2 regions of the Candidatus Pantoea multigeneris genome follow, and region 2 is predicted to be linked to the other one. Evidence: predicted binding sites of a transcription regulator. Region 2 holds the regulator's gene; the other holds the start of a gene.

Region 1 (16,377 bases), on a different contig from region 2:
TCTCCAGGGAGACAAACCGATGAGAAAGGCAACACTGGGCAGAAATGCCCTTGGGGTACTCGTGGCATTAGTTGCCGTTTTGGCTGCCCTGTACTGGGGACTGGGGGCGCAAACCCTCGCGGCACACAAAGTGGATCTGATTTATCTTGGTCAACAACATCTGATGCTGGTGGCCGTTTCAATGGGGGCTGCGCTGTTGGTTGGGGTGCCCAGTGGCATTATCCTTAGCCGTCCTTTCGCGCGCCGCTGGTCTGAATCGGTGATGCAAATTTTTAACGTGGGCAACACCTTGCCCCCGATGGCGGTTCTGGCACTGGCGATGGTGGTGATTGGCATCGGCGATCGTCCGGCGCTGGTTGCGCTGTTTCTCGCCTCGCTGTTGCCGATAGTCCGTAACACCTGGGCGGGATTAATTGCTGTTCCCCCCTCTCTGCTGGAAGCGGCGAATGGCATTGGGATGACCCGCCTACAACGCCTGCTGCATGTGGAACTCCCCAATGCGTTGCCGGTGATCATGACCGGTGTGCGCATCGCCACGGCAATCAATGTCGGTACGGCTCCTCTCGCCTTTCTGATTGGCGCACCAAGTTTTGGTGAACTGATTTTCCCAGGCATTTACCTCAATGACTTCCCGATGCTGATCCTCGGTGCGGTAGCGACTGCACTGGTGGCGTGGGTGCTCGATATGCTGCTGGCTGCTGGAGGGCGTCTGCTTAGCCCGCATCTGGAAGCCTGATCTGGAGAATCTGCAATGACATTATCCCGTTTACTCAGTAGCGCGGCCTGTGTGCTGCTCTTAATGAGCCCACTGGCTCGCGCAGCCAGCCCGATTACGCTGGCGACCAAAAGCTTCACCGAACAGAACATCCTTTCCGCCATGACGGTCCTGTGGCTCAACAAGCAAGGTTTTCAGGTGGAGCCCAAAACCAATCTCTCAACCACCATCGCCCGCAACGCCATGCTGAACAAGCAAATCGATATGACGTGGGAATACACCGGAACGTCGTTGATTATTTTCAACCATATCAGCCAGCCGATGTCTTCCCATGATGCGTATGAAACGGTGAAACGACTGGATGGTAAACACGGTCTGATTTGGCTCGACCCTGCGCCAATGAATAACACCTACGCCTTCGCGATGACGCGTAAGCGTGCGCAGCAGGAAGGCATTACGACCATGTCGCAGCTGGTGGCAAAGCTGGAACAGGTGAGAGAACAGGATAAAAAACATAACTGGTTGTTAGGACTTGATCTGGAGTTTGCCGGTCGTTCTGACGGCCTGAAACCACTGCAAAAGCTCTATCAGATGCCGCTCGACCGTCCGCAAATCCGCCAGATGGACCCGGGTTTGGTGTACAACGCGATTCGTGATGGTTTTGTCGATGCCGGATTGATTTACACCACCGATGGCCGGGTCAAAGGCTTCGACCTGCAGGTACTGGAAGATGATAAGCACTTCTTCCCCAGCTACAACGTGACGCCCGTGGTGCGTAAAGACGTGCTGGAAAGCCATCCGGGTCTGGCGCAGGCCCTGAATCGCCTTAGCCCACTGCTTACCAACGAGGCCATTACCGAGTTGAACAAACGCGTGGATATCGATCATCAGTCACCACAGCAGGTGGCACGTGATTTTCTTCAGGCTCAACACCTGCTGTAAGGAGATGCTATGGAAACGCTGCACTATATCGTGAATAACGCGTCGAACCTGCTCGCCATGACCTGGCAACACACGTGGATGGTGCTGGTGGCGGTAGGTTTCGCCATTATTGCCGGTGTGCCGTTGGGCATCATCATTGTGCGGGTCAAGTGGCTGGCGCCGATCGTGCTGGGATTAGCCACCGTGGTCCTCACCATTCCCACCATTGCGCTGTTCGGTCTGATGATTCCGCTGTTCTCGCTGATTGGTCAGGGCATCGGTGCCGTGCCAGCCATCACTGCCGTTTTTCTCTATTCACTGCTACCCGTGGTACGCAATACCCATACCGCGCTGGAAAATTTGCCTGATGGGCTCCGTGAAGCCGGGCGTGGCATCGGCATGACCTTTTGGCAACGCCTGCGTTGGGTAGAGATTCCCATGGCGCTGCCGGTGATTTTCGGCGGTATTCGGACCGCTGTGGTGATGAATGTTGGCGTCATGGCGGTTGCCGCCATCATTGGTGCGGGCGGACTGGGCGGACTGCTGCTGGATGGCATCAGTGGCAGTGATATTCGTTTACTGATTGCCGGTGCGTTGATGATTTGTTTGCTGGCAATGGTGCTGGACTGGCTGCTGAACCGACTTCAGTCGGCGTTAACACCCAAGGGGATTCGCGAATGATTAAATTAGAAAATCTGACCAAAAGCTTTGCGCAGAAAAAGGGACCGGCGGTAAAAGCGGTAGATAATGTGTCGCTGGACGTTCCTGCCGGGGAGATTTGCGTCCTGCTCGGCCCTTCCGGGTGTGGAAAAACCACCACGCTGAAGATGATTAACCGATTGATCCCCGCCACCAGCGGCAAAATTTTGATTAATGGAGAAGATACCAGCGAGCAAGATACCGTTACGCTGCGCCGCAACATCGGCTACGTGATCCAGCAAATCGGCCTGTTTCCCAACATGACCATTGAGGAGAATATCAGTGTGGTGCCGCGTATGCTGGATTGGGATAAAAAACGCTGTCGTGAGCGTGCGCGAGAACTGATGTCAATGGTGGCGCTGGACGCGGATAAATTTTTACAGCGCTACCCACGAGAGCTTTCCGGTGGTCAACAGCAGCGCATTGGCGTGGTGCGCGCACTGGCTGCCGATCCCCCGGTGCTGCTGATGGATGAACCCTTTGGCGCGGTAGACCCGATCAACCGTGAAGTGATCCAGAATGAGTTTCTGGAGATGCAGCGTCAGTTGAAAAAGACCGTGCTGCTGGTCAGCCACGATATTGATGAAGCGCTGAAGCTGGGTGACCGCATCGCGGTGTTTGGTCAGGGCAAAATCATTCAGTGCGCCAGCCCTGACGAGCTATTGGCAAAACCCGCGAATGACTTTGTTGGATCGTTTGTCGGCCAGGACCGAACGCTGAAGCGGTTGTTGCTGGTTCAGGCCGGTGACGTGACCGATCAGCAACCTACCATTACGGTGCAGGGCAGCACGCCGTTAAGTGAAGCGTTTGCCACGATGGATGAACATGATATGCGTTCGGTGACCGTGGTTGATAGCGCTGGCAAGCCGCTAGGGTTCGTTAAACGCCGCGAGGCACGTCATGCCAGCGGAGAGTGTGCCAGCCTGCTGCACCCTTTCAAAGTCACGGGACGTGCGGAGGAAAACTTGCGTATCGTGCTGTCAAAACTGTATGAACACAACCTGGTGTGGATGCCCATCGTCGATGAAGAGGGCCGCTATACCGGTGAGATTTCGCAGGATTACATCGCCGATTACCTCAGCTCCGGACGTACTCGCCGCCGCATTGGTGCCTGAAAAGGTGCGCCGTAGCTTCTCTGCTACGGCGCAGATCCTTACCCTTGAGTCTCGCCCTGCGGGACAGTGACCGGACGCTCTTCCCCTGGCAACAGTAAATTAAGCACCATCGCCAGCACCCCGCCCGTGGTCACGGCATGACCAAACAGATTAGCGATCATCGGTGGCAACTGCTTCAACGCATCAGGGACCGCTTCCACACCCAGTCCAACACCAAAGGCAATGGCGATAATCAGCATTTCCCGGCGTCCTAATGGCCGCTGCGTCATGACGCGAATCCCTGCCGCCACCACGCTACCGAACATCACCAACGTTGCCCCACCCAATACCGGCGGCGGGATCTGCTGCACCACGGCCCCAATCACCGGGAACAGCCCCAGTAACGCCAGGAGTAGCCCAATCACCATGCCCACATAGCGACTGGCAACACCGGTCATTTGAATCACACCGTTATTTTGCGCAAAGGTGGTGTTAGGAAAGGCAGAAAAAACAGCGGCCAGAATACAGCTCACCCCATCGGCCATGATGCCACCACGCAACCGACGCTCAAACGATTCGCCGCTGATCGGTTGCTGAGAAATCATGCAGTTGGCGGTTAAATCCCCCACCGCTTCGATGACACTGATCAAAGAGACCAGGGCAATAGGCAAACACAGCGACCAGCTAAAGGCGAAGCCAAAGTGGAAGAAGCCAGGCAACGCCAGCCACGGCACCTCGGCCACCGATTTAAACGCAGCATGCCCGGTGATGGCCGCCACTGCACACCCCACGCCAATCCCTGCGACCACCGCCACCAGACGCGCCCAACGCAGACGGCTGCGGTTAAGTGCAACAATCACCAGCAGGGTTAACGCCCCCAGGGCAAGATTGGCTGGCGCGCCAAAATCGGCCGCATGATTGCCTCCGGCCCAGTCCGTCATGCTGACTTTAATCAGGCTGATGCCGATCAAAGTAATCACCGTACCGGTGACCACCGGCGTCAGGATTTTATGCAGCACGCCCATACAGCGGCTGACCACAATCGGCACCAGCGCGGCGGCCAGGTTGCAGCCAAAGATCATCGCCAGCATTTGCTGGGGCGAGGCCCCCTGCGCTTTTAACATTAACCCGGTGGACAGAATGATGCCGAGAAAAGCAAAGCTGGTGCCTTGCAGACAGATCATCCCGGCACCGATACCGCCAATACGGCGCGCCTGCAAGAAGGTGCCAAGGCCCGAAACCAGCAGTGACATACTGATCAAGTAAGGCACCCAGGCCTGTAGCCCGAGAACGCCACCAATAATCAGGGGTGGCGTAATAATCCCCACCATGCTGGCAAGCACATGTTGTAGTGCGGCAATGAACGCCGGAAGCGGCGCAATGCGCGCTTCCAGGCCATACAGCAATCCTTTTTCCGATGAGTGCGACATAACAGGGCTTCCTTAAAGTAACTCTCTGCCCTGTCTGTTGCATTTTTTGCGCCAGGCAACGTACTGTCACGCAATATTTTCCGCAATCACCTGATTTTAAAGCTGTTAATTTTCATCCGCACAATGAAACTTATGATTCATGGATCATAAAGGTGCAGCGAATTGTTTCACACGGTGGCATTGCGTGCACAGCCAGGGTGCATGCGGCGCTATCCTTGTAACAACCGAACCAGCAGCGAGCCGTTATACATGGCATCTTTAATTAATGCCGCTGCGCCCAGAGTGCCGGGTTCGGGAAAGGCGGTCGGTGAGAGCTGCAACTGTTGATGGTAAGCCGGTAGCGCGTGCTGACGTAAGGCCTGGCCGATGGCGGGATAGAGCAGCGTCGCCGCCGCATTCAGAGGGGAACCCAGCAGGATGTGCTGGGGGTGGAAAATATTAACCAGCGTGGCCAGCATACGCCCAAGATGCTCGCCGGTTTGCGTGATCAATTCGGTTGCCAGCCCATCACCTTGCAGCGCCGCGTTGCATAATGCTTCTATGCTCAGCGTTTCAGTGTTTAACAGACTTTCCGGGTGAAACGGCAGGCGCTGGCTGAGCAAACGCAACAGGCTGGCGCGGCTGACGACGGTTTCCAGGCAGCCACGATTGCCGCAAGAGCAAAGAGCCCCCTGCGCCTCAACCTGGATGTGTCCAATCTCTACCCGCGCGCGACCTTTCTTGTGCAGCAACTGCCCGTCGCAAATGATGCCTGCGCCCACGGTGTCATCCACCACCAGTTGAATCACCTCTGTCGCACCAAAGGCTGCGCCAAACAGGGATTCAGCCAGCGTCCAGGCGGAAACCTCTTGCTGGATAAACACCGGTAACCCGGTGTGCTGCGTCAACGCCTGCGCTAACGGCAGTTCATGCGCTGCACTCTCTGGCGTGTTGTCACTCAACCCTGGCAGGGTTATCGCAATCGCAGTCAACCTTTCAAGTCGTTGTTGATGGCGGGTGAAGAATGCCTCAATCAACTCGGTTAACGGGGCTAACAATGGCTGTTGCCCATCATGTGGTAACCCGTGCTGCTCTTCTACCAGCGTTTGCGTACTGAGATCGCGCAGGGTGATGGTAACGGTGTTCTGATGCAAACGTAATGCGAGAAAATGCCAACCTGCGGTATCCAGTACCAGCCCCGTCGCCGGACGGCCACGGCTACCTGGCTCGGCATACTGTGCTTCTTTGACCAGATGGGCATCGACCATTTCGCGGATAATTTTTGTGATACTGGCAGGGGCCAGTTGCGCCAGTCTCGCCAGTTCAATGCGCGAAACCGGGCCATAATGATCGATAAGTCGATACACCACGCCAGCATTCGTCTGTTTTATCTGGTCCACGTGACCAGGCTGACTGTCCGAGTTCACCAACTGCTCCTGAGTAATTTCGCGCTGCTAAATAATTCTAGGGTCATGGTGCGGGAGATTGCCGTTCAGCGTCAAATTATTGATTAACTTTGTGATTTACCGCACAAATCCGTTACTTTCTCTGTAACAGCTGCATCATATGTTTCATCTGCGCGGTGGGTTCACGCGTCGCTGACCACACCAGCCACAACTCGGATAACGCATCCTCTTCCTGCAACGGTAACCAAACCACATCGGTAAGCCTAGCACGGCGGAATGAGGCCGGTAAAATTGACACCCCTAACCCCGTGGCGACCAGGCCAAGAATGGTCATGGCTTCGCCCACTTCCTGCGTGATGTACGGTTTTATCTGGTAGCGATGCAACAGCGCCAGCACTTCACTGTAGAGCGCCGTGCCACCCTGCGGGTCGAAAAACACAAACGGTTCCTGCGCCAATGCCCGAATTGAGATGGACTCCTCATCGGCCAGAGGATGCGCCCAGTGTACCAACGCATACAGCGGTTCCCGCAACAGTAGCTGATGATTCAAATCCGCTGGCAGCGGCGTGTTACGCATCACGCCGAGATCCAGTCGCCCGTCGTGCAGCGGGTCCAACTGCTGGCGGGTGTTTATCTCCTGCATCTCAATGTGTACCTGCGACCAGGCCTGACGAAACTGAAACAGCGCATCGGAAACTTCACGGGTAAAGGGCGCAGAAGAGGTAAAGCCAATACGCAATGTGCCCTCTTCGCCCCGGTGCAGACGTGCAGCGCGGGCGGCGGCCAGTTCAACCTGTTGCAAGATCGCGCGCGCATCCAGTAACAGTTGATGTCCCGCCGCAGTGAGTTGCACGCTGCGATTGGTGCGAGCGAACAATCGGGCACCGGTTTCTTGTTCTAACTGCATGATTTGCTGGCTTAACGGCGGTTGCGAGATGTTGAGCCGTTGCGCGGCGCGGCCAAAATGTAGCTCTTCAGCCACCGCAATAAAGTAGCGCAGATGACGTAGCTCGATATTCATATTTTAAACGTCTTATTTGAGATTATTAATATATTAGACAACATAATCTCACTTTCCTACGATTAACCCACATTAAATTGCTTTCCCAACCAAGGATATAGTGTGAACCGCTCCTCTCAGGCAGTGATCCTCGACGACGAGATTACGCAAGCGCCTGTTTCAACCTCTCTCGCATCAGATAGCTGGATCACCCGTGGTACGCCACAATTTATGCGTGTGACGCTGGCACTGTTTACCGCCGGACTTGCGACCTTTGCCCTGCTCTACTGTGTGCAGCCGATTCTCCCGGTATTGTCACAGCAATTTGGCGTGTCACCAGCCGCCAGCAGTATTTCTTTGTCAATTTCTACCGGCCTGATGGCGCTCACACTGCTGATTACCGGCCCGCTTTCTGATGCTGTGGGGCGCAAGGCGATCATGGTGGTGGCACTGATGCTGGCCGCTATTTGTACGCTGCTCTCCGCTACGATGACCAGTTGGCACGGCATTCTGCTGATGCGGGCACTGATTGGCGTTTCACTGAGCGGGGTTGCCGCCGTTGGAATGACCTATCTGAGCGAAGAGATTCACCCCAGCGTGATCGCCTTTTCCATGGGGCTTTATATCAGCGGTAATTCGATTGGTGGGATGAGCGGACGCCTGATTACCGGCGTACTGACCGACATGTTTAACTGGCGTATCGCTATCGCCCTGATCGGCTGCTTCGCCTTTGCTTCCGCAGTGATGTTCTGGAAAATTTTACCGGCATCTCGTCATTTTCGTCCGGTGCCACTGCGCCCGCGCAATTTGCTGATTAATTTCCGTCTGCACTGGCGTGATGCCGGTCTGCCGTGGCTGTTTGCCGAAGGTTTTCTGCTGATGGGCGCTTTCGTCACGCTGTTTAACTATATCGGTTATCGTCTGCTGGCGGCACCCTGGTCACTGAGCCAGGCCTCGGTAGGCTTGTTATCGGTGGTGTATCTTACCGGTTCATGGAGTTCGCCACGGGCTGGGGCGGCAACCGCGCGCTTTGGACGTGGCCCGGTAATGCTGTTTTCCACTGCCGTTATGCTGGCAGGTCTGTTGCTGACGTTGGTAAATTCGCTGTGGGTAATTTTCCCCGGCATGATGCTGTTTGCCGCCGGCTTTTTCGCCGCCCACTCCGTTGCCAGCGGCTGGATTGGACCACGCGCGCGACGCGCGAAAGGCCAGGCTTCGTCACAATATCTGTTTAGCTATTATGCGGGCTCCAGCATTGCCGGTACCCTGGGGGGTGTGTTCTGGCACAATTTTGGCTGGCTGGGCATCACGCTGTTTATCGCCACACTGCTGCTGGGCGCGCTGGCGGTAGGCGCACATCTGGCGGGTAAAAAGTTGTAACTTCTGTAGTCTTGGGCGCGCCAGCGCCCTTTAAGCTTCTCTCCGCTATAACATATTCCCTGGTTCCTCGTTATACTCATCCAAATTAATCGTTCCCAGGCAATAAGGATGCGCTATGGCGGCTTTTTATTACGTCTCTAAACAGGCTGATTATGCAGACCATCATGTGGTTCATGCGGCTGACTGTCGATTTTTACCTGACAGTAATGACCGGCAATTTTTAGGTACCTTTTACGCGCCTAATGATGCCATCCATCAGGCACAAAAATATTTCCCCAACGCCGTGGGTTGCGCGACCTGTTGCCCACTCCCAATGCGACGTCATGTTGTAGAAAATTAAGGTTTTATTAAGATTTATCTTTTTTCGCATTCATTTTAAATAGACTCAGTCATTCTGCATCAGTTTGTTAAGTTTGCATTTTGCGATGCGCTATCTTAGGCGCAAACAATACTCTGGAAATTATCACCATGCGCACGAATAAATATGCCAGCTCACAGATAACTTTACATTGGTTGACATTTCTACTGGTTGTTGTGGCGTATTACACCATGGAGTTTCGTGGTTTTGCCCAACGCGGTTCAACACTCGGCTTTACGTTGATTATTACCCATTTCAGCGCAGGTACCACGGTGCTGGTGTTGATGTTGCTGCGTCTGGTGCAACGCCTGCGCCACCGCACGCCAGCCATCGAGCCTAAGCCACCCGCCTGGCAAACCGGCATGGCACACCTGACCCATCTAGCCATTTACCTGCTGTTTATTATCCTGCCGGTGCTGGGGCTGTCTTCACGCTATTTACGCGGACGCGATTGGTGGCTGTTCGGCATTCAAATGCCGGTCGCCAGTGAACCGAATTTTGAATTAGTCGATAGCCTGGTAAGTTGGCATGAAACCCTCGCCACGGCCGGATACTGGTTGATTGGTTTACATGCCGCTGCCGCGTTATTCCATCACTATGTTATGAAAGATAATGTGTTGTTACGAATGATGCCATCAAAACGTAAAGGGTAATAACCTCCAGCTATCGCCTCGTCCTGGGGCGATAAAAAATATTCAGGTATAAATTGCGGTTTTAGGGTTTGCATACCCGGAAATATCGTCCACAATAAGCGCGTTTTGTGATCCTTGTCACTCTAACACTGTGCTTCGGCATCGAATTTCTTCCTGGCGAACCTGAACTTCATGCAACCAACTACTGTATCCCGTAAGACGGCATGGCTACGAGTTTTACTGCTGGCTGTAGCCGCTTTTGTATTTAATACCACTGAATTTGTCCCTGTTGGCCTGTTGTCTGATATCGCCAGCAGCTTTTCGATGAAGACGGCAGACGTCGGCATTATGCTGACCATCTATGCGTGGGTGGTGGCACTGCTCTCCCTGCCCATGATGCTGCTGACGCGCAACGTGGAACGTCGTTTGCTGCTGAGCATTCTGTTCCTGGTGTTTATTGCCAGCCATGTGCTGTCCAGTGTGGCGTGGAGCTTCTCTTCGCTGGTGCTGTCACGTATTGGTATTGCGCTCTCCCATGCGGTGTTCTGGTCAATTACCGCCTCATTAGCGATTCGCGTTGCCCCGGCCGGGAAAAAGACCCAGGCCTTGAGTATGCTGGCAACCGGCACCGCACTGGCAATGGTATTGGGTGTGCCCATTGGCCGCCTGGTTGGACAGTATCTCGGCTGGCGTACCACCTTTGGCATGATTGGCGTCTCCGCGCTGGTGCTGCTGGTGATGGCGATCAAAATCCTGCCACGCTTACCGAGTGAGCATACGGGTTCGTTGAGCAGTGTGCCGCTGCTGTTCCGTCGCCCGGCGCTGGTGAGCATGTATCTGCTCGTCACGCTGATCGTGACCGGCCACTACACTGCCTACAGCTACATTGAGCCGTTTATGCAGATGGTGGCGAACAGCGGTGAGAACTTTACCACCCTGCTGTTGCTGCTGTTTGGCTCGGCGGGGATCATCGGTAGCGTACTGTTCAGCTCGTTAGGCAATAAATTCCCGACCCTGTTGCTGATCGGTACCCTGACCATTGTCATGCTGAGTATGGGGCTGTTGTTGTTTGCCGCCGTGCACCCGGTGGCGATTATTGCGCTGTGCATTTTCTGGGGTATGGCGATGATGATGATCAACCTTGCCATGCAGGTCCGCGTGCTGTCACTGGCTCCCGATGCCACGGACGTCGCGATGTCACTGATGTCCGGGATTTACAATATCGGCATCGGCGCGGGCGCACTGTTGGGTAACCAGGTGAGCGAGCATCTGGACATGACTGAAGTGGGTTATGTCGGATCAGCGATTGCGCTGGTGGCACTGCTCTGGTGTGTATGGAGTTTCCGCCGCTACCCGCAGCTGCGTACCAACGGTTAAGCCTTTGACCCGCGCAAAAAAAAGCACCCACCGGGGTGCTTTTTTTATGGGTGCCCTGCGGCTATTCCAGCCAAAACACCTGCGTTAACTCACTGCTTTGCGGGCTGTTATCCGCATTCGAGGGCATTAATGCGGCCATCGAAGCCCACCATCGCTGGCACACCTCCGTTGCCGCAATCGCCTGCCAGCGCGCTTCCGACTCAATCTCCACCGTGGCAAACAGCAGGTTACGCTGTGCATCCAGCCAAATTGCATAGTGGTGCGCCCCGTGGCTTTTCAACGTCTGCGCCAGCTCCGGCCAGATGGGGTTATGCCGACGCGCGTACTCATCATGGCAGTCCGGGTTGACCTGCATCACAAACGCCTTACGCAACACGGGCTGGCCCGACCTCAATCGCTGCCTGCCACGGCTGTACGCCAAAACGTTTGCCGAGTGCAATCAACTGTTCGGTGGTAATGCTCTGACGTATTCCCCCCATCGCCAGAACATTGGCTATCACCTGCGAGGATTTCTCCGCCGTATCAATCAGGCCAAAGGTTTCATCCAGCGTCGGTCCTGCGGCAAAAATGCCGTGGAAAGGCCACATGACCAGGCTGTGCTGCGCCATTTTTTCTGCCGTAGCGCGACCAATTTCATCGGTGCCCGGTACCATCCACGGCAGAATGCCGACGCCATCCGGGAACACCACCAGACATTCGGTACTGCCCTCCCACAGCAAACGCGTAAAGCGTGCGGAGTCCAGCTCCACCACATAACTCAGGGCCATAAAGTGGGTCGCATGACAGTGCATGATCACCCGATCCTGCCCCTGTGAGTTCACTTTACGCACGCTGTGCGACTGGAAGTGTGAAGCCAGCTCTGAGGTCGGCAGGCCGCCGTTGCTTAATCCCCAGTGGATTTTATAAGACAGCCCACGATCGTCCACCTGTAACAGCACCAGGCTATCCGCCGGATCGCACTGCACATTACGGAAGAATTTGCCCGACCCGGTCACCAGAAACCAGCAGTTGGCCAGGGCGGGGGCCGGTTGAGACAGTTCAACGCAGCGCGGTTCGTCGTAGAAATCCGCCGAGAACGGCTGAACCTCTTCGTCCAGCAGGCGCAGACTGATGTTACCCCCGTTGCGCTCATCCCAGCCTTTCAGCCACATATCGCTGGTGGCTTTGACCATTCCCTGCACAAACCAGGAAGAAAGAATTGCGTGCATAATATGTCCTTAACGTTGGCTCAGAATATGTTGTTGATAGTGCTGTACTTCGTTCAGCCAGCGGGCGTCCGCCGGGACATCATTACGCAAGCACCAGGATTCCCACACCGCCTGCCACGGCAACGATTTTTGCTCTTCCAGCAGGGCCAGCCGCGAGGTGTAATCAGACTGATTTTCCAGTTGGCGCAGCTGATCCGTCGGCTCCAACAGGGCGCGCAGCAGCGCTTTTTTCGCGTTGCGCGTGCCAATAACCCAGGCTGCAATGCGATTGATCGAAGCATCGAAGAAGTCGAGACCGATGTGCACTTTGTCGAACAGCTGCTGACGCACGATTTCATGGGCAATCGCCTGGGTTTCATCGTCCAGCAGCACCACATGGTCGCTATCCCAACGTACCGGACGGCTAATGTGCAGCAGCAAACGCGGTACATACAACGCGGCAGCCGAGATTTTGTCGGAGATCACTTCAGTGGGATGGAAATGTCCTGCATCCAGCGTCAGCCCCACCTGGCGGCTGGTGGCATAGCCCAGACAAAACTCGCCGGATCCCACGGTGTAACTCTCTGCTCCAATACCAAACAGCTTGCTCTCTACCGCATCCAGATGATGCTGCGGATCCAGTTTTTCGCTGAAGATGTCATCCAGCGCCGCCATTAATCGCTGACGTGGTGCAAAGCGATCAACAGTCAGATCTTTCATACCATCAGGCACCCAGACATTCATGACGGAGGGCGAGCCCAACTGCTTGCCAAAAGAGGCAGAGATATGACGACTGGCCTTGCAGTGGTCGATCCAGAACTGGCGAATGGCCTTATCACGGTGTGCCAGGGTAAACCCGTCTTCACTTAGGGGATGAGAGAAACAGGTGGGATTGAAATCCAGCCCCAGCTGATGCTGCTTTGCCCACTCGACCCAGTGAGCAAAATGCTGGGGTTCGATGGCATCCCGCGCCACCGGGCGATCGCTTTCCAGATAGATAGCATGCAAGTTAAGGCGCTTAGGGCCGGGGATCAGTGACATGGCTTTATCCAGATCGGCACGCAGTTCGGTTGCGTTACGCGCTCTGCCTGGGTAGTTGCCGGTCGCCTGAATCCCGCCGGTTAAAGCTCCCTGCGGGTTTTCAAAACCACGCACATCATCACCCTGCCAGCAGTGCATCGAGACGGGAAGGGTATCCAGACGCGCCAGCGCCTGTTCGGTATCAACGCCAACGGCGGCAAAGCGCTCGCGCGCCAGTTCATAAGCCTGTTCAATCAGCTTTGTCATAAGCGAGTTCCTTCATGGGTTGGCACAGTGCGGCAAAGCGCACCTGGCAGGCATCAAAGGTGCTGCCCGATTGCGGGGTAAAGGTTTCTAACGGAAAGTTTTGCCGAATTGCCCGGCGTAACGCTGGCACATCGGCCAGGGCGGCGGTGGCCATCAGTTGGCAGCCGACATTGCCCAGCGTGGAGGCCTCAACGGGACCGGCCAGCACCGGCACGCCACAGGCATCGGCGGTCAGTTGATTGAGAAAGCGGTTCTGACACCCTCCTCCCACCACATGCAGTTGGCTGAAGGCCGAGCCGCGTAGCTGGCCCAGTTCCTGTAAGGTGTGACGGTAGAGCAGCGCCAGGCTGTCAAAGATACAGCGTGCCAGCATGGCCGCTGACTGTGGCACCGGCATCCCCTGTTCGGCACAGGCATTCTGAATTTCAGCGACCATGTTGTCGGGGTTGATAAAACGGCTCGCGTTGGGATTGATCAGCCAACGGCAGGCGGGCTGTTGCTGCGCCTCAGCCACCAGCGTGGGCAGATCATCAATCGCCAGTTCCGCGCACACCCGCTGTAACAGCCACAGCCCCATGATGTTTTTCAGTACACGATACCCCTCCGCCCCGCCCTCGTTGGTTACGTTGGCGCGCAGTGCGGTGGCATCGGTGTAAGGCTGGAGACTTTCAAAGCCCATCAGTGACCAGGTTCCTGAGCAGAGATACGCCGCGTGGTCATGCTCAAGGGGCGTTGCCAGAACCGCGCTGGCGGTATCGTGCGTGGCGACGGCAATCACCGGCACGTCACGTCCCAGCGGACTACGCCAGTGGCCAACTGCCTGACCCGGTGGCTGAATGTTGCCAAACCAACTGGCGTTAACGCCCGCCCACGCCAGTAGCTCTCTGTCCCACTCGCCACTGTCGAGGTTGAGCAGTTGGGTGGTGGTGGCGTTGGTGTATTCCCAGTGAAGGTTGCCGGTCAGACGGTAGTGGAAATAGTCGGGTATCAGCAGCGCATGTTTCACCTGCGCTACCCAGTCTGGTTGCTGCTGATGCAGTGCGCGCAGCTGATATAACGTGTTGAACGGTAGAAACTGAATGCCGGTTTTACGATACAGGGCCGCGGCTCCCCATTGCTCTATCGCCTGTTGCATCAAACCCTGTGTGCGCGGATCGCGATAGCTCACGGCGGCACCCACGCGTTCACCTTGCGCATCCAGCAGCACCAGGTCCACGCCCCAGGTGTCAATACCGATGCTGTCGATGGCCACGCCTTCGGTTTCCAACTGCGCCAACCCTGCCCGGATTTCATCTTCCAGGCTGTCCAGATCCCAGCAGTCATAACCGGCCTGATAGCGTCGCTGATTCACAAAACGTCGAACTTCACGCAGCACCATGCACTGCTCCGTCGGCTGCCATTGCGCCAGCATCACTCGCCCGCTGGAAGCACCTAAATCAATCGCCACGATATTGCGCGTACTCATAACGGCTTCACCCTCTGTAGTCATGGGGTTAGCCTACGGAGCGCGGCCTCCAGCCACCTTCCGCCATCTGCCAGACGCCCTTTAAAGGTGGCAGATGCACAAAGGTGTTCGTGAAACAGATCACAAACTGAGGAAAGGCGATGATGTGACTGCCACCGCAGTTTTAACAGCCAACGCGAGATTCTTGAATTACGCGCAGTTTTCCTGCGTTTTACGGTGAAATTTTCAAGGTCAGCCCACAGGCCGTTGTTTAGACTCGGTTACACAGGTGTTAATCACCATGGAGGCGATAATGACCGTGTTACATAGCGCTGATTTTTTTCCGGCGGGTAATTTTTCTATTGCGGTTGAACCCCGCGTCCCCCAGCAGGCTTTTCCTGAGCATCACCATGATTTCTGCGAGATTGTGCTGGTCGAACAGGGTTCCGGCATCCACGTTTTCAACGGTCAGCCGCAGACGTTGAGCGCAGGATCGGTCTGCTTTATTCGTGACCACGACCGGCACTTATATGAGCAAACCAGCAACCTCTGTCTGACCAATGTGTTGTATCGCGGGGCAAATGCTTTCCGCTTTCTCTCCGGCCTACAGGATCTGCTGCCTGACAGCGATGCCAGCGCACAGTGGCGTGTCAATCAACGAGTGATGCAGCAAGGACTGGCGCTGGTGTCGGCGATGAAACCTGAAGGCTGCTGGTCACTTGAGCGCCAGGCGCAGCAGGAACAGCTTTTTTTGCAGTTGCTCCTGCTGTTACGTGATGCAGCTCGCAATTTACACGGGGATGATCAGGAAGCGCGTCTGCATCGCTTGCTGGAGTGGTTGGCAGAACATTACAGTGAGGAGGTCTGTTGGGAGGCGCTGGCTGACCGTTTTTCTCTGTCGCTGCGCACGCTGCACCGCCAGATGAAACAGCAGACCGGCCATACCCCACAACGGTATTTGAATCGTTTACGCCTGTTACAAGCGCGTCATCTGCTGCGCCACAGTGAAATGCGTATCACGGATATCGCTTTTCACTGCGGTTTTGGCGACAGTAATCATTTTTCGACCCTGTTTCGCCGCGAATTTGGTTGCGCACCGCGCACCGAGCGTCAGCAAATGGCATAAGGAGCCTGTGAATGTCGCTGATCCTACAGCGTGAGGATTATTTTCCTGGTGATACGCTGCCGGTTACGGTGGCTGAGCGCCTGCCTCAGCCCTCTTTTCCGGCACATCGCCACACGTTCAGCGAAATTGTTATTGTCTGGCGCGGTAACGGCTTACATGTGCATAACGATCGTCCATGGCTGGTCACCTGCGGGGATGTGTTTTTTATCCAGGATGATGACTGCCACAGTTACGACAGCGTACACGATCTGGTACTGGATAATATCCTCTACTGCCGTGATCGGTTTTCCCTCGGCATTGACTGGGCGCAACTGATCCCGGCGCGCACAGCGGAAAGCCCGG
Region 2 (16,377 bases):
GCGGCAGATGAACGTGAAAACGGAGTGCGCGCTTTTCTCAATCTCGGCCATACTTTTGGTCATGCAATTGAAGCACATATGGGCTATGGCAACTGGCTACATGGTGAGGCGATTGCAGCGGGTATGGTGATGGCAGCGCGAACAGCAGAACGCCTTGGGCAATTTACCCCTGCCGAAACTGCACGCATTATCGCATTACTCCAACGTGCAGGTTTGCCCGTTGATGGCCCGGAGAGTATGGCGGCAGAAGCTTACTTACCGCACATGATGCGTGATAAGAAAGTGCTGGGCGGTGAGTTGCGCCTGGTACTGCCTCGCCTAATTGGCGAAGTTGAAGTCCGTGGTGGCGTAGCCCATGATATCGTGTTGGCTGCAATCAGAGATTGTCAAAAACCTTGATGAGAAGCAGTTCAGTGGTGACCTGATGCCGCTTAGGCGCTGACGGGAATACCGCTTTACGGAGGAGGTCGAATGGATGAGTTAAAACCGGAAGATGAGTTGAAACCTGACGCCAGCGATCGCCGTCCGACGCGTCCTCGTAAAGGGGCTGCACCGGCAGGCAAACCGCCAGTTTCTCGTCAGCACATGATGATGGGCATCGGTATTCTGGTGCTACTGCTGTTGGTTCTGGGTATTGGCTCTGCGTTAAAAGGCCCGGATAGCAGCAAACCCGTCGCTAACTCAGCTTCTGGAACGCCTCCTGCGCCAGGCGCAGGTAAAGATATCGACCTTTCTGGAACAACATCTCAGACAGGTAGCCAGACGACAGCGCCCGCAGCAACAGCGGATGCTTCCACGGCTAACAATGGTCAGCAGAATATTGGTTTACCGCCGGTTTCGGCAACGCCGACCCAGGGGGCACCAGTGGATACCCCAAGCAATCAGCAACGTGTTACGTTGCCAGGTGATTTGGGTACCGCGCTGACCAATCAGCAGGGCCAGGTTGATAGCGCTGCTGGGTCGCAAAGTTCATTACCCACAGCCCCGGCTACGGTAAGCGGCAGCTCGGCAGCCGTTGCGCCACGTCCGCTCGCTTCACATGCGAACCGACCAGTACGCAGCACGCAGCCAGAACATGTGGTGACTGCGCCGCGCAGTACCCAACACAGCGCGGCTGTCGCACCGCGTAAAGAGACATCCGTTGTACGTGCGCCAGCAACTGAAGCCAGAACGACGCATACTACACCGGCACGTCCTGCACTGGGCACGGGTCAGGCGAGCAGCAAAGGGCTCCCAGCCGGTAATTACACCCTGCAGTTGAGCGGTGCATCTCGTCCGGAAAGCCTGAACAGTTGGGCGAGTAAGCAAAATCTTGGCAGTTACCATGTCTACAAGACAACACGTAACGGCGAAGCCTGGTATGTGCTGGTGAGTGGCTCGTATGCAACGCCAGCAGAAGCACGCCGTGCCGTTGCTTCGCTGCCAGCGGATGTCAGAGCAAAAAATCCGTGGGTTAAACCCCTGAGCCAGGTGAAGAAAGAGTCTGGTCAGTAAGTATTAAATGGGGGGCTACTGCCCGTGGCCCCGTCAATAAGCGCAGATCTGCTGTCGGTACACCCACAGCTCTTAGAAAAAGATGTAAGAACCACGACAGCATGAAAAAGAATCGCGCTTTCCTGAAATGGGCAGGTGGTAAATATCCTCTGGTCGAGGATATCCGTCGCCATCTGCCACCAGGCGATTGCCTGGTAGAGCCTTTTGTTGGTGCAGGCTCGGTGTTTTTAAACACTGAGTTTGATCGCTACCATCTGGCCGACATCAATAACGACCTGATTAACCTCTATAATATTGTTAAAACGCGTACCGCTGCTTTCATACGTGATGCGCAGCGCCTGTTCAACGCCGAAGGCAATACGTCTGAGGTTTACTATGCGCGGCGTATAGCCTTCAACGCCAGCCGTGATAGCTATGAGCGCGCGTTGCTGTTCCTCTATCTTAACCGTCACGGCTATAACGGCTTGTGCCGTTACAATCTGCGTGGCGAGTTTAATGTGCCATTCGGGCGCTATCGTAAACCGTACTTCCCGGAAGCCGAATTACTCTGGTTTGCGGAGCGCGCGCAAAACGCGACCTTCGTCTGCGAATCGTACGATGTTACCCTGCGTAATGCGCAAACCGGCTCTGTGGTATATTGCGATCCGCCCTATGCGCCTTTATCGGCCACGGCGAACTTTACCGCTTACCACACCAACAGCTTTAGCCTGCGTGAACAGCAGCATCTGGCTGAACTGGCAACACAGTTGGCGCAGGAGAGTGGCATACCGGTGTTGATTTCAAACCATGACACCGTATTAACGCGTGAATGGTATCAGGCTGCTGAGCTACATGTGGTCAAAGCCCGGCGCTCTATCAGCCGAAGCATAAGTGGTCGCACTCAGGTTGACGAACTGCTGGCGCTTTTTAGCTAGTCTGTTACGTCCGCGACCCGTGTCTTACGCCAGCAATAATGCTGGCGAACTAAATTGGGAGAATCGGATGAAACAATACTTGCTGGCCCCCTCTATTCTCGCGGCAGACTTCGCCCGTCTTGGTGAAGATACGGCGAAAGCGCTGGCCGCAGGCGGCGATGTCGTTCATTTTGACGTGATGGACAATCACTTTGTGCCCAATCTCACGATGGGACCGATGGTACTGAAAGCCCTGCGTGATTACGGCATTACGGCTCCCATTGATGTACACCTGATGGTGAAACCTGTCGATGCGCTGATTCCAGAGTTTGCGAAGGCCGGTGCCAGCTATATCACTTTCCACCCAGAAGCCACCGATCATATCGATCGCACGCTGCAACTGATCAAAGAGCACGGCTGCAAAGCGGGTCTGGTCTTTAACCCGGCGACGCCACTGAGCTATCTCGACTACGTAATGGATAAACTGGATGTCATCTTATTGATGTCGGTTAACCCTGGTTTTGGCGGTCAGTCGTTTATCCCTTCTACACTGGAAAAACTGCGCCAGGTACGTAAACGTATCGACGAGAGTGGCTATCATATTCGTCTGGAAGTGGATGGCGGCGTGAAGATCGATAACATCGCGCAGATCGCAGAAGCAGGCGCAGATATGTTTGTTGCCGGATCGGCGATCTTTGGTCACCCGGATTACAAAAAAGTCATTGATGAGATGCGTCACGAACTGGAGAAGGTTAATGGCTCATTTCACTGATATTCAGGCGCTGGCATTTGATCTCGACGGCACGTTAGTTGATAGCGCGCCGGGTCTTGCTGCGGCGATTGATCATGCACTGACAGATTTAAACTTGCCAGCACCTGGCGTTGAACGCGTGATCACCTGGATCGGCAATGGCGCAGATATCATGATGCAACGTGCGCTGACCTGGGCATTAGGCCGTGCGCCGCAGCCGCAGGAACAGCATGATGCGCGCACGCTGTTTGATAAATACTATGCCGATACCGTCACGCCGGGCACAACGCTGTTTCCCCACGTGGTAGAAACACTGAAAAAACTCCAGGCCACCGGCCTGCCGCTGGCGATTGTGACCAACAAACCCACGCCGTTTGTGGCACCGCTGTTGGCTTCACTCGGGATTGAAGACGCCTTTTCACTGATCATTGGCGGCGATGATGTGGTGGCGAAAAAACCGCATCCCGCAGCACTGTTCCTGGTGTTAGGCAAGTTCGGCCTGCTTCAGCATCAGCTGCTGTTTGTCGGTGATTCACGTAATGATATTCAGGCCGCACAGGCGGCGGGTGTCCCGAATGTCGCCATGACCTTTGGCTACAACTACGGTGAACCTATCTCCCTGAGCCAGCCGGATCTGACTCTGGACTCTTTCGACCAACTTCTGCCCGCGCTCGGGCTGTAATTATCAGGATATGAGTATGAAACCCATCGTTTTCAGCGGCGCACAGCCCTCCGGTGAACTGACCATTGGCAACTATATGGGTGCGCTACGTCAGTGGGTGCAGATGCAGGATGATTATCACTGCATCTACTGCATCGTTGATTTGCATGCGATCACCGTGCGACAGGATCCAGAGAAGCTGCGTAAAGCCACGCTGGATACGCTGGCTCTCTACCTTGCTTGTGGTATTGATCCGAACAAGAGCACCATCTTTGTTCAGTCCCACGTCCCTGAGCACGCGCAGCTGAGCTGGATCCTGAACTGCTACGCGTATTTCGGCGAACTGAGCCGTATGACGCAGTTCAAAGACAAATCTGCCCGCTACGAAGAGAACATCAACGCCGGTTTGTTTGATTACCCGGTACTGATGGCGGCGGATATCCTGCTGTATCAGACGAATCAGGTGCCAGTAGGTGAAGATCAGAAACAGCACCTCGAGCTGAGCCGCGATATTGCCGGACGTTTTAACGCGCTGTATGGCGATATCTTCAAGATCCCAGAGCCGTTTATTCCGAAGTCTGGTGCCCGCGTGATGTCACTGCTGGAACCGACCAAGAAAATGTCTAAGTCGGATGATAACCGTAATAACGTGATCGGCCTGCTGGAAGATCCGAAAGCTGTCGTGAAGAAGATCAAACGTGCGGTAACCGATTCCGAAGAGCCACCTGTCATCCGCTACGATGTGCAGAACAAAGCCGGTGTTTCTAACCTGCTGGATATCCTCTCAGGCGTGACCGGCAAAACCATCGCTGAGCTGGAGCAGGAATTTAACGGCCAAATGTATGGTCACCTGAAAGGTGCAGTGGCAGAAGCCGTTTCTGGCATGCTGTCTGAGTTGCAGGAACGTTATCACCGTTATCGCAATGACGAAGCTTTCCTCAACCAGGTTATGCGTGACGGTGCAGCCAAAGCCCGTGCCCATGCGCAGGAAACCCTGAAAAAAGTCTACGAAGCCGTAGGTTTCGTCGCTCAGCCGTAAGTTTTTCCTCTGTTAACTCGCGCCAGTCAGGCGCGGGTTTTTCTTCCGTTCCGTGCTAGTTTATTTGTTGACCCATCCAACTGGAGAGGAAGGCAATGACGTCACCGAAATGGATCAGCAACCTGCGCTTGCCCGAACGTGAAGGGTTATGGCAGCTGGAAATCTCTCAAGGCCGTATCGCGGCTATCACCCCCCAACAACAGCCGATGTGTGGTGACGATGTACTGGATGCAGAGCTTGGCATCGCTTACCCGCCACTGATTGAACCGCATATTCATCTCGATACCACGCAAACCGCCGGGCAGCCTGCCTGGAATCAGTCCGGCACGCTGTTTGAAGGCATTGAACGCTGGGCGGAACGTAAGGCGATGCTCAGCCATGAAGACGTAAAACAGCGCGCACGGCAAACCCTAAAGTGGCAGATTGCGAACGGCATTCAGCATGTGCGTACCCATGTGGATGTTTCTGATCCCAGCCTGACGGCACTGAAAGCGCTGCTGGAGCTGAAAAGTGACATGGCCGAATGGATAGATATCCAGATCGTAGCCTTTCCGCAGGAGGGGATTCTCTCCTATCCAAACGGCGAAGCCCTGTTGGAAGAAGCTTTACGGTTGGGTGCGGATGCGGTTGGCGCGATCCCGCATTTCGAGTTTACCCGCGAATACGGCGTAGAGTCGTTGCACAAGATTTTCACCCTGGCGAACCGCTACGATCGACTGATCGATGTCCACTGCGATGAAATTGATGATGAGCAGTCCCGTTTTGTCGAAACGGTGGCCGCATTGGCGCACCGTGATGGCAACGGTGCACGAGTGACGGCCAGTCACACCACCGCGATGCACTCTTATAACGGGGCTTATACCTCGCGCCTGTTCCGCCTGTTAAAACTTTCAGGGATTAACTTTGTTGCCAACCCGCTGGTGAATATTCATTTACAGGGCCGTTTCGATAGCTATCCCAAGCGGCGCGGTATCACTCGGGTGAAGGAGTTGCTGGAAGCAGACATTAACGTCTGTTTCGGCCATGACGATGTGTTCGATCCCTGGTATCCCCTCGGCAGCGCGAATATGTTGCAGGTCCTGCATATGGGGCTGCATGTGTGCCAGTTGATGGGCTACGAACAGATCGATCGCAGCCTGGCCCTGATCACGGACAACAGCGCCAAAACCCTGCAACTAGACAACTATGGCGTTGCCGTTGGCCTCCCGGCCAGCCTGATCATTCTGCCTGCGGAGAGTGGTTTTGATGCGGTGCGCAGGCAGGTGCCGGTCCGTTATTCGTTGCGCTTTGGCAAGCTAGTGGCGCAAACCCGGCCAACGGAAAGTCATATCTACCTGGCTGAGCGTGAAGCGGTGAACTTCCGGCGTTAAAAAAGGCGGGCAGCTTGCGCTGTCCGCCCTTAAGGTCATGCTTTATCGCAGATTAATGCGCAATTTTGCTGTGCTGGCGATGGCGGGTAACAAAGCCCACCAGCACACACATCACAAACACCGTCGCATACAGACCGTTGGCGGTGTAAAGCGCCGCGTGTGGTCCACCTGCATCGACAATCGGTGCGGTGACAATAAAGGTCAACATGGTGCCCACAGTGCCGCACGTCAGAATAAAGTTCACCAGCTTAGGTGATGAGACGCGGGTTTGCAGCGAGCCAAGGGTGATAATGGTGGTGTAAATGGCGCTGGAGAAGAAGCCTAACAGCATGATGATCCAGTGCAGCATGGTGACTTCGGTGCTGGAAACAAACCAGAACATCAGCAGCGTTGAAACCGCCGCCAGAACCATCACGATGCGCTGCATATCGAAGAAGCGCAGCAGGTAGCTGAATACCCACATGCCAATCATATAGGCGGTCCAGAAGTTACTGACCAGCTTGCCAGCATCATCAATGTTCATGCCTTGCGTCTTGGCGTATTCCGGCACCCACGAGATAAAGCCCAACTGGCCGAGGACATAGCACAGTGCCGCAATGGCTAAGAACAGCACACCCAGTCCCCATTTCTCTTTCGGCTGATCTTTCTGCGCCGCAGGCTTGCTCAGCACGGGGAATTCCAGACGCAGCGTCAGCACGAAAATGGCCACGTAGAGGCCGCCAATCGCTGCATATACCCAGTACCACGGCAGGTGCTTCGCTAACAGCACGCCCGCAAGAATTGGGAACAACGTACCGGCCATGCTGAAGAATGAGTCAGTAAACAGCAGGCGGGAGCCGCGCTGGCGACCTTCATACAGATGGGTAATCAGGAATGTACCAATCGACATGGTAATGCCGCTCACGACACCGAGCACGAACATGCACAGTGAGAACATCCGCAGGTCGTGGCTCATCATCAGGCCCGCAACTGCCAGTACCATCAGCACAAAGCCAAAGATCAGCTGGCGCTTCAACGGCACAATCACCATCAGCCAGGCATTTAAAAACACGGCAGCCAGGATACCGGCATTGAGGAAGGTGAAGGTATTGCTCATGCTGGAAACGGGAACACCAAAGTCTTTGGCAATGTCACCCATTACCATGCCAGTGACGATAACCAGCGCACCGGTCAGGGCATAGGAAAAGAAGCTTATCCACGTAAGGCCGATACGATTTAGATTTGTCATTTAAGAACCTGTGTGAGTCGCAGTTGGCGAAAAAAGTGTCAGGAATTGTAAGCGCAACTGTGATCTTAATAAACGATCCCTGTAACACTGCTTTCATATTTCATCTTATGTGTGATCTGGGTCACAAATAAGATCCGATAACGATCTTTGCGCGATCGTAGAGGGCTACGTAAAAAAAAGTAAAACGCTGGCTCTTGTGGTTCCTGCTCTTTAAAATCAGGCAAGTTTTTGTGTTGCTTTCCCAGGTAAGGAATCTTTCATGTTGAAACGTACTTTGACGGCAGCCTTCGCGCTGTTAGCACTTACTTCTGTTTCTGCTCAGGCATTGGCCGCTAAAGGCGACACGCATGTGCTGCTCACCACTTCAGCCGGTAATATCGAACTTGAACTGAATAACCAGAAAGCCCCGGTTTCAGTAAAAAACTTCGTTGATTACGTTAACAGTGGCTACTACAACAACACCATTTTCCACCGCGTCATTCCTGGCTTTATGTTGCAGGGCGGCGGCTTCACTGCGGATATGCAGCAGAAGCAGCCTAACGCCCCGATCAAGAATGAAGCGGATAACGGCCTGCTTAACAAGCGTGGCACCATCTCTATGGCCCGTACCAGCGATAAAGACAGCGCGACCAGCCAGTTCTTTATCAACGTGGCGGACAACGCTTTCCTCGATCACGGTCAACGTGATTTTGGCTATGCGGTGTTTGGTAAAGTGATCAAAGGCATGGATGTCGCAGATAAGATCGCTCAGGTGCCAACCAAAGATGTCGGCCCGTACCAGAATGTGCCAGTGAAACCGGTTGTGATTCTGTCGGCGAAAATTGTGCCGTAATAACACCCTGTATCAGCTTCCAGCCACCTCGCGGCTGGAAGCTGTTTTCCAGCTGCTTATCTCTCCTACAAATCCCCGCTGTTTCGCTTAAAAGTAAAAAATCACCGGGATAAAACACGTAGAATAGTCGGGTTATCCTGCGGAAAATGACCCATGCTACTGTTGATCGACAATTACGACTCTTTCACCTGGAACCTCTATCAGTATTTGTGTGAACTGGGCGCTGACGTCCAGGTGACGCGCAATGACGCCATTACGCTGGAACAGATAGAAGCACTGCCGTTGACCCACTTAATGATTTCGCCCGGCCCGTGCACACCCAGTGAAGCCGGTATCTCGTTACAAGCTATCCGCCATTTCGCCGGTCGTTTACCGATTCTTGGCGTTTGTTTGGGGCATCAGGCAATCGCGCAGGCATTTGGGGCCGCTGTGGTTCGCGCCAGGGTGCCCATGCATGGAAAAACATCGGCGATCCGTCACGATGACAGTGGCGTCTTCCAGGGCCTGAATAATCCGCTCACGGTCACACGTTACCATTCGCTGGTGGTTGCCCCTGACACGCTGCCTGAGGAGTTCGTCGTCACTGCATGGAGTGAACGCGATGGACAGCAGGATGAGATCATGGGATTGCGGCACCGTACGTTGCCGCTGGAAGGCGTGCAGTTCCACCCGGAAAGTATTCTGAGTGAACAGGGGCATCAGTTGCTGCGTAATTTCCTGCGGCAGTGAAGTTCTGTTTGCCTTTGAGTGATTTATTATTCATATTTACTGACTAGAATTGCACTTAGCCACAACCATTCATCACATGAGGTCGTCAATGGCAACGGATAAAATTGCGGTAACGCGGGAAACTTTCGATAACGTTATATTGCCTGTTTATGCACCAGCGCAATTTGTGCCGGTGAAAGGGCAGGGCAGCCGCGTCTGGGATCAGCAGGGCAAAGAGTACGTTGATTTCTCCGGCGGCATCGCCGTGACGGCGTTGGGCCATTGCCATCCGGCACTGGTGGAAACCCTGAAAAAGCAGGGCGAAACGCTGTGGCATACCAGTAACGTGTTCACCAATGAGCCAGCGTTGCGCCTTGCCAGCAAACTTATCGCGGCCACCTTTGCCGATCGCGTGTTTTTCGCTAACTCCGGTGCTGAAGCCAACGAAGCCGCATTTAAGCTGGCTCGCTACTACGCGTTTAAAAAGCACCACGCCTACAAAACGAAAATTATTGCCTTCCATAACGCGTTCCACGGCCGCACGCTGTTTACCGTTTCTGTAGGTGGTCAGCCGAAGTACTCCGATGGCTTTGGACCAAAACCGGCAGATATCGTCCATGTGCCGTTCAACGATCTGGAAGCAGTTAAAGCGGTCATCGACGACCACACCTGCGCGATTGTTGTTGAGCCAATCCAGGGTGAAGGCGGCGTGATGCCAGCAACACCAGAATTTATTCAGGGCCTGCGTGCGCTGTGTGATGAGCATCAGGCACTGCTGGTGCTGGATGAAGTTCAGAGCGGGATGGGCCGTAGCGGTAAGCTGTTTGCCTATGAGCATTACGGCGTTAAGCCGGATATTCTGACCACGGCAAAAGCCCTGGGCGGCGGCTTCCCGGTCAGCGCGATGTTAACCACCAATGAAATCGCGTCAGTCATGGCACCAGGCGTACACGGCACCACTTATGGCGGCAACCCGCTGGCGTGTGCAATTGCTGAAACAGCTGTGGATATTATCAACACACCAGAAGTGCTGAACGGCGTAGAGGCACGGCGCGAAGAGTTTGTTGCTGCCCTGAATGAGATCGACAGCAAACTGCACGTGTTTAACGGCATTCGCGGTAAAGGGTTACTGATTGGTGCGGTGCTGAAACCAGAATATGCCAGCCGCGCGCGCGATATTCTCAATGCCGCAGCCGCAGAAGGGGTGATGATCCTGACGGCAAGCACCGATGTGATCCGCTTTGCGCCTTCGCTGGTGATTGAGAGCGCAGACATCAAAGAAGGCATGGCACGTTTCGCCCGTGCCATCGAGAAAGTGTTGTTTGCCTGATTCCGCGTTTACCGCGTTAGCAATGCCAGCCTTGTGCTGGCATTTTTATTGCTGATTATCCTGACGTTTACGCAGCAGCGGCAGCAGCCAGTGGCCGTGATGCGGCCGTTGGCTCCAGGCCAGTGATGAGATGGTATGCATCACATTGAGATGGCCGATGATGCGCTTCACGTGCAGCTCGAGCACCGTCATTGCCCCTTCATTAATGTTTTCTGCTTCGCTCATGACGTTGTTTTGCTGTCCTGGGCCGTCATACTCCAGTCGCTGCTGGCAGCGCTGCAAGGCAATTTCGCAAGACTGTAGATAACGTTCGGCCATGGCGGGTGGCAGCATGGTGTGTTCACGCGCCAGAATGGTCATGGCGTTGATATGCTCAACGATGAACTGGCTGTGCGTTACCCACAGACGCATGTCTTTGAGGTACTGCGCATTGAAGCCCGGCTCCTGCATCGCCTGATTAAGCGAGTTAAACATGGAGTTGTGTGCCTGGTTAACTTTGACCCGTTGATAAGCCAGTTTTTCCGCGCTCTGTTCCGGTCCCAGCAGCATCCTCAGGGCTTCCTGATCTGCTTCCAGCGCGTCATGCGCATTTTGCCGCAGCAGGCCGCTTTGCCACTGTGGCCACAGCCAAATCATGCCAGCGAATGCAATCAGGCAACCGGCCAGCGTATCCAGCAGGCGCGGGAGTAAAAACTGTGCGCCGTTGAGCGCCAGCAGTTGCAGCGAATACACCGCTGTTACCGTAAAGCCAATCATCGACCAGCCGTAAAACTTGCGGGTGAACAGGTAGCTGACAAAGGTAATCACCAGCATGGTCAGCAGCACCAGCGACTCCGCAACCGCAAAGTGAAGGCTGGCGGCGGCAATCACCAGACCGGCAAACGTACCCGCAGCCCGGTGTTGAATCCTGACCTGTGTGGCTTTATAGCCATTCTGGCTGACGAACATGATGGTCATCAGAATCCAGTAAGGTTTGGGTGCGTTGAACAGTAACCCCAGACTGGCACCAAACATCAGCATCACGGCAAAGCGCCCGGCGGTGCGCAGCGCTGAGGAGCGCCACGACAAGTAGCTACGCAGCGCAGGGAGCAGTGGCAGACGGCGCTGGCGGTCTGCCATCAGGTCTCGGGAATAGAGTGGTTTTTGGGTGCGCAGTACCCGGGCAATCCGGTTGAAGTGATAGAGGCAAAAGCTTCCCACCGGATTCCCCGGATGTTGACGGGCGATCTTTTCCAGCGCACCCAGCTGCTTATCCATGTTAAAGCGGTCTGGTAGCTGATGGTAAAGGATGTCATCGGCCAGCAGGCGCAAGCGGGCAGAGATGGTTTTCGCATTCCAGCGGATAACCGCTTCAGCGTGGCTCTGTTCGACCAGTTTCTGCACCTCTTCGGGCTGATGCAGGCTGACGGAGATATGTTCCTGTAAATCCAGCGCGACCTGGAACGCCCGTTTCAGACGTTGGTGGCTGTTGTTGCGACTGGCGGCCAGCATGTGCATCTGCTGATAGCAGGTATTCATCAAATCAACGGCTTTTTGCTGGCGAGCCAACAGCGGTGGCAGCGCCTTTTCCGGATCGGTGAGCTGGGTCAGCAGGGTATATTTAGCATCGCAGTAGTCTGCCAGTTCGCGGTACAGCAGGCTGAGGGACTCGCGCAGCGGCTGCTCTTTCCATAGCCAGAACCAGAGCCAGTTAAACAAGCCGTACCATAACGTTCCGCCAATGTAGAGCAGCGGAGGAACCCAGATCGGCAGGCGGCCAATCAGGCTGAGGGTAAAAATAGCCGCAATCAGTGTGCCGGGAAGCAGTCGGGCATGCAGTGGGCTGATCTCCCCTAAGACGCCGAGTAGCAACGGAAGTGCAAACAGAATGGCAGGTAATGGCACATTCTTCAGCAGCAAAAATTGCATCAGCAGGCTGGCGCTGGCAAACAGGCTACCGCCGACGATCAGACGTTTAAAGAAGCGTTTATGCGGGGTATCGAGGCCAGCGATGTTACAACAGGCAGGCACGAGCGAGAAAAGCAGGCCTTTTTGCAGATCGCCAAATAGCCAACCCAGGGCCACAGGTAAGCACAGCACTAACGTCTGGCGCAGGGCATAGTTAACTTCGGGGTGATAGATGATTCGACGCCACATCAGCTCATCATAAATAATGACGGCGCGAGGAGAGCCTCGCGCCGTAAATCAGAAAATATTAGCGGGTGCCGTAAACGACGATCGTTTTGCCGTGCGCGGAGATCAAATTCTGATCTTCCAACATTTTCAGAATGCGCCCGACCGTTTCACGCGAGCAGCCAACAATTTGCCCGATTTCCTGACGGGTAATTTTAATTTGCATGCCGTCTGGGTGGGTCATTGCATCGGGTTGTTTCGCCAGGTTGAGTAGCGTCTGAGCAATACGCCCGGTCACATCAAGGAAAGCAAGGTTACCGACTTTCTCTGAAGTCACCTGCAGGCGACGCGCCATCTGAGAAGAGAGGCGCATTAAAATATCTGGATTTACCTGAATTAACTGACGGAATTTCTTGTAAGAAATTTCAGCGACTTCACAGGCTGTTTTCGCCCGAACCCAGGCACTACGCTCCTGACCTTCTTCAAACAGGCCAAGCTCACCGATAAAGTCGCCCTGGTTGAGATAAGAGAGGATCATCTCTTTCCCTTCTTCGTCCTTGATAAGAACGGCGACAGAACCTTTAACGATGTAGTAAAGCGTTTCCGCCTTTTCGCCCTGATGAATCAGGGTGCTTTTGGATGGGTATTTGTGAATATGGCAATGGGACAGGAACCATTCGAGTGTAGGGTCTGTTTGCGGTTTGCCGAGAACCATTCGCGATCATCCTCTATTGTAATCGTGCCCAAAATACAGGGAGGGTAGCCCTGACAGGCGTTGAAATCATCAACCGTTTTCCAGTATGGGAAATTATGTCGGGGAAATATAAGCATCGCCCCGTTTTCGCCTTTATGTGACGAAAAATATTTTCATCTCTGTTTGTAGCACAGCTTTTGCCGACTGTCTTGTGTTGTCTCGCTTCAGCTGCAACGAGGTGGGTCTGGGTTCGGAGGCGATTGCTGTTTGTCAGGGAGAGGCGTACTCTGGCGGCAAATCGACCTCTGGAGTAAGTAACATGCAGGCAAGAGTAAAGTGGGTAGAGGGGCTGACCTTTCTCGGTGAGTCTTCTTCAGGCCATCAGATTATTATGGACGGGAATTCCGGCGATAAAGCGCCAAGCCCAATGGAACTGGTACTGATGTCCGCAGGCGGATGTAGCGCCATCGACGTGGTTTCCATTCTGCAGAAAGGGCGTCATGACGTGAGCAATTGCGAAGTGAAGCTGACCTCAGAACGCCGTGAAGAAGCACCGCGTATTTTCATCCATATTAATCTGCACTTTATCGTCACCGGTAAAGATCTCAGTGATAAAGCGGTAGCGCGGGCGGTGGATCTCTCTGCCGAGAAGTACTGCTCAGTGGCGATTATGCTCGGCAAAGGCGTAGAAATAACCCACAGCTATGAAGTGATTGCGGCTTAAGCCACACCTCGACCTTGCATCAGACGCTGCACCAGCGGCGTCATGATCAGCTCCATTGCCAGCCCCATTTTGCCGCCCGGTACGACCAACGTATTAATGTGCGAGATAAACGAGCCCTGAATCATCGCCAGCAGATAGGGGAAATCAATATCTTCCAGATCGCGGAAATGAATCACGACAAAACTTTCATCCAGTGAGGGGATTTCTCGCGCCGCAAACGGGTTTGAGGTATCGACAGTGGGCACGCGCTGGAAGTTAATGTGCGTGCGCGAGAACTGTGGGGTGATGAAGTTAATGTAGTCTTCCATCGAACGCACCACGGACTCCATCACGGCTTCACGCGAGTGGCCGCGCTCGCTGGTATCGCGGATCAGCTTTTGAATCCACTCCAGGTTAACGATAGGGACGACTCCCACCAGTAAATCCACCTGCCCGGCAACGTCGTGATTCTGTGCGACCACGCCACCATGTAATCCTTCATAAAACAGGACATCGGTGTTTTGCGGGAGCGGCTGCCACGGCGTAAAGGTGCCTGGCACCTGGTTCCAGGGTACGGCTTCATCGTAGGTATGCAGATACTTACGCGATTGTCCCTGACCGCTGCGGCCATATTCGGCGAGTGTGCTTTCCAGTAAGCCGAAGTCGTTGGCCTCTGGGCCGAAATAGCTGATGTGTTTACCCATATCGCGCGCTTTGCGAATCGCCATGTCCATTTCAGGGCGAGTAAAGCGATGGAAGCTATCCCCTTCCAGCGTGGCGGCCTGTAGCTGTAGCTGCTGAAAAATCTTGCGAAAGGCGAGGCTGGTGGTGGTTGTGCCTGCGCCACTGGAACCGGTCACGGCGATAATCGGATGCCTGGCAGACATAAATGGATTCCCTGTTAAGTCAGACGATGTGCATTGTTAACACGAAATGCGGGCGGATGCTATCCGCCACGAAACTCAGAACGCGGCATAATATTGACGCTTTCGTGCAGTTCTGACCACACCAAAACCACCTCACCACTCGCCAACTGGCGACGCACATCATCCACTTTTTGTGTCAGGCTGCGTTCCTGTAAGCCGTAGTCTGTGCCTTCGCGCAGCACAAAGCTTTCGATCAGGTTCGTCAGGGTATCGGGGTCAATTTGTTGCCAGGGAATAATCATGTTGTTGCTTCCAGCCAGGGAGTAAGCCACTGCGGCACCCGCTGTTCTAGCCACATTTGTGGGCGACGCAGGCTACCGCCAACGAAGCCAACGTGGCCGCCGTGAGTGGTGAGTTGATAAGTGGTGCTGGCCGATAGCTGTTCATGGCTGGGGATCACCGCATCGGTCATAAAGGGATCGTCTTTCGCATGAATGATCAGCAGCGGCGTTTCGATCTGCTTGAGCAATGGCATGGCACTGGCACGGCGGTAGTAATCACCAGCATCGACAAAGCCGTGCGCCCGTGAAGTGACCGCATCATCAAAGTCGCGCAGACGGCGGAAGCCTTTAAGTTGCAGCAGGTCCACGGGAAGGGAGTCTGGCCAGGCGCGCAGTTTACGCAGCGCATTTTTTTTCAGCTGAGTCAGCAGGTAATACTGGTAGAAACGCGAGAAGCCGCTCTCCAGTTTAACGCTGCACGGTTCCAGCTCAAGGGGCGCAGAGATGACAACCGCCGCCTCCAGGGGGATATCGCCCCGTTGCTCTCCCAGCAGGCAGGCCAGCATATTGCCACCGAGCGAAACACCAATGGCGGCGGTCGGCACTTCGCCCCAGGTGCTGCGTAGCCAGTTAAGGAAAAAACGCGCGTCTTCGGTTTCACCAGAGTGATAAATACGATTCAGGCGGTTAGGGACGCCGCTACAGCCGCGAAAATGCATCACGACGCTCAGCCACCCCTGCTGCTGACAGGCTTGCATCAGTCCGTGCGCATACGGGCTACGAATGCTGCCCTCCAGGCCATGAAACAGCACCACGCGGGGTTTATGCTTTGCGCCTTGGGGATCTTCACTCCACGCAAGATCAACAAAATCGCCATCTGGCAAGTCGAGCCTTTGCCAGTGTGGTTTAAGATGGACACGACGGCGGAGCAGGCGCGGCAGCAAGGTCTGTAGATGTGGATTGTGCAAGCCGGCGAGTGGTGTAAAATTCACGGCTTCTATGCTGTTCTGATTCATAGCACCTGTAGGCTGGGTTAGGGTGAGGAGCACCCATTTCATGGAATTAAGTCTTTTCTTGTCTATGTTGGGCTTTTTGTGGGTTGCCGCTATTACCCCGGGGCCTAATAATATGTTACTTACGGCCTCTGGTGCCAACTTTGGCTTCCTCCGATCAATCCCGCTAATGATTGGCATCATGATCGGCATGCAGATCATGTTGATGCTGGTTGCCTTCGGCGTTGGCGGTTTGATCTTACTCTATCCCTCATTACACCTGTTTTTGAAAGTCGCGGGTAGTCTTTATCTGCTATGGCTGGCCTGGAAAATTGCAACCGCAGAATACGAAACCCTGGAAGCCGGTACTGGCCCGACCTCGCCAATGCCTTTCTGGCAGGGCGGATTGCTGCAATTAATCAA

The links. Region 2 encodes CRP, which controls carbon source genes, mostly activating them, when cyclic AMP is high. Its sites were predicted from a motif close to ATGTGANNNNNNTCACAT; they were not measured.
Region 1: F3J40_RS10605 (sugar transporter) is a predicted target of CRP. The motif match lies at 9,741-9,758, and genes of this name have one in related genera.

The regions. Positions count from the first base shown of each region.
Region 1 is NZ_VWXF01000003.1:382,065-398,441, reverse strand. It holds gene F3J40_RS10655 (ABC transporter permease) at 20-736, shown strand; gene F3J40_RS10650 (glycine betaine ABC transporter substrate-binding protein) at 752-1,657, shown strand; gene F3J40_RS10645 (ABC transporter permease) at 1,667-2,317, shown strand; gene osmV (osmoprotectant ABC transporter ATP-binding protein OsmV) at 2,314-3,450, shown strand; gene F3J40_RS10635 (nucleobase:cation symporter-2 family protein) at 3,489-4,859, opposite strand; gene mlc (sugar metabolism global transcriptional regulator Mlc) at 5,069-6,265, opposite strand; gene F3J40_RS10625 (LysR family transcriptional regulator) at 6,378-7,265, opposite strand; gene ynfM (multidrug efflux MFS transporter YnfM/SxtP(Kp)) at 7,368-8,624, shown strand; gene F3J40_RS10615 (hypothetical protein) at 8,740-8,964, shown strand; gene cybB (cytochrome b561) at 9,093-9,635, shown strand; gene F3J40_RS10605 (sugar transporter) at 9,807-10,991, shown strand; gene rhaM (L-rhamnose mutarotase) at 11,053-11,367, opposite strand; gene rhaD (rhamnulose-1-phosphate aldolase) at 11,357-12,199, opposite strand; gene F3J40_RS10590 (L-rhamnose isomerase) at 12,209-13,465, opposite strand; gene rhaB (rhamnulokinase) at 13,449-14,930, opposite strand; gene rhaS (HTH-type transcriptional activator RhaS) at 15,223-16,035, shown strand; gene rhaR (HTH-type transcriptional activator RhaR) at 16,047-16,377, shown strand, end outside.
Region 2 is NZ_VWXF01000013.1:22,033-38,409, reverse strand. It holds gene aroB (3-dehydroquinate synthase) at 1-399, shown strand, start outside; gene F3J40_RS21815 (SPOR domain-containing protein) at 472-1,494, shown strand; gene dam (adenine-specific DNA-methyltransferase) at 1,596-2,408, shown strand; gene rpe (ribulose-phosphate 3-epimerase) at 2,476-3,159, shown strand; gene F3J40_RS21800 (phosphoglycolate phosphatase) at 3,143-3,820, shown strand; gene trpS (tryptophan--tRNA ligase) at 3,837-4,838, shown strand; gene F3J40_RS21790 (cytosine deaminase) at 4,934-6,208, shown strand; gene tsgA (MFS transporter TsgA) at 6,261-7,436, opposite strand; gene ppiA (peptidylprolyl isomerase A) at 7,696-8,268, shown strand; gene F3J40_RS21775 (aminodeoxychorismate synthase component II) at 8,422-8,997, shown strand; gene argD (bifunctional acetylornithine/succinyldiaminopimelate transaminase) at 9,086-10,306, shown strand; gene F3J40_RS21765 (YccS/YhfK family putative transporter) at 10,352-12,442, opposite strand; gene crp (cAMP-activated global transcriptional regulator CRP) at 12,501-13,133, opposite strand; gene F3J40_RS21755 (OsmC family protein) at 13,432-13,836, shown strand; gene F3J40_RS21750 (phosphoribulokinase) at 13,833-14,702, opposite strand; gene F3J40_RS21745 (YheU family protein) at 14,762-14,983, opposite strand; gene F3J40_RS21740 (hydrolase) at 14,980-15,978, opposite strand; gene F3J40_RS21735 (LysE family translocator) at 16,019-16,377, shown strand, end outside.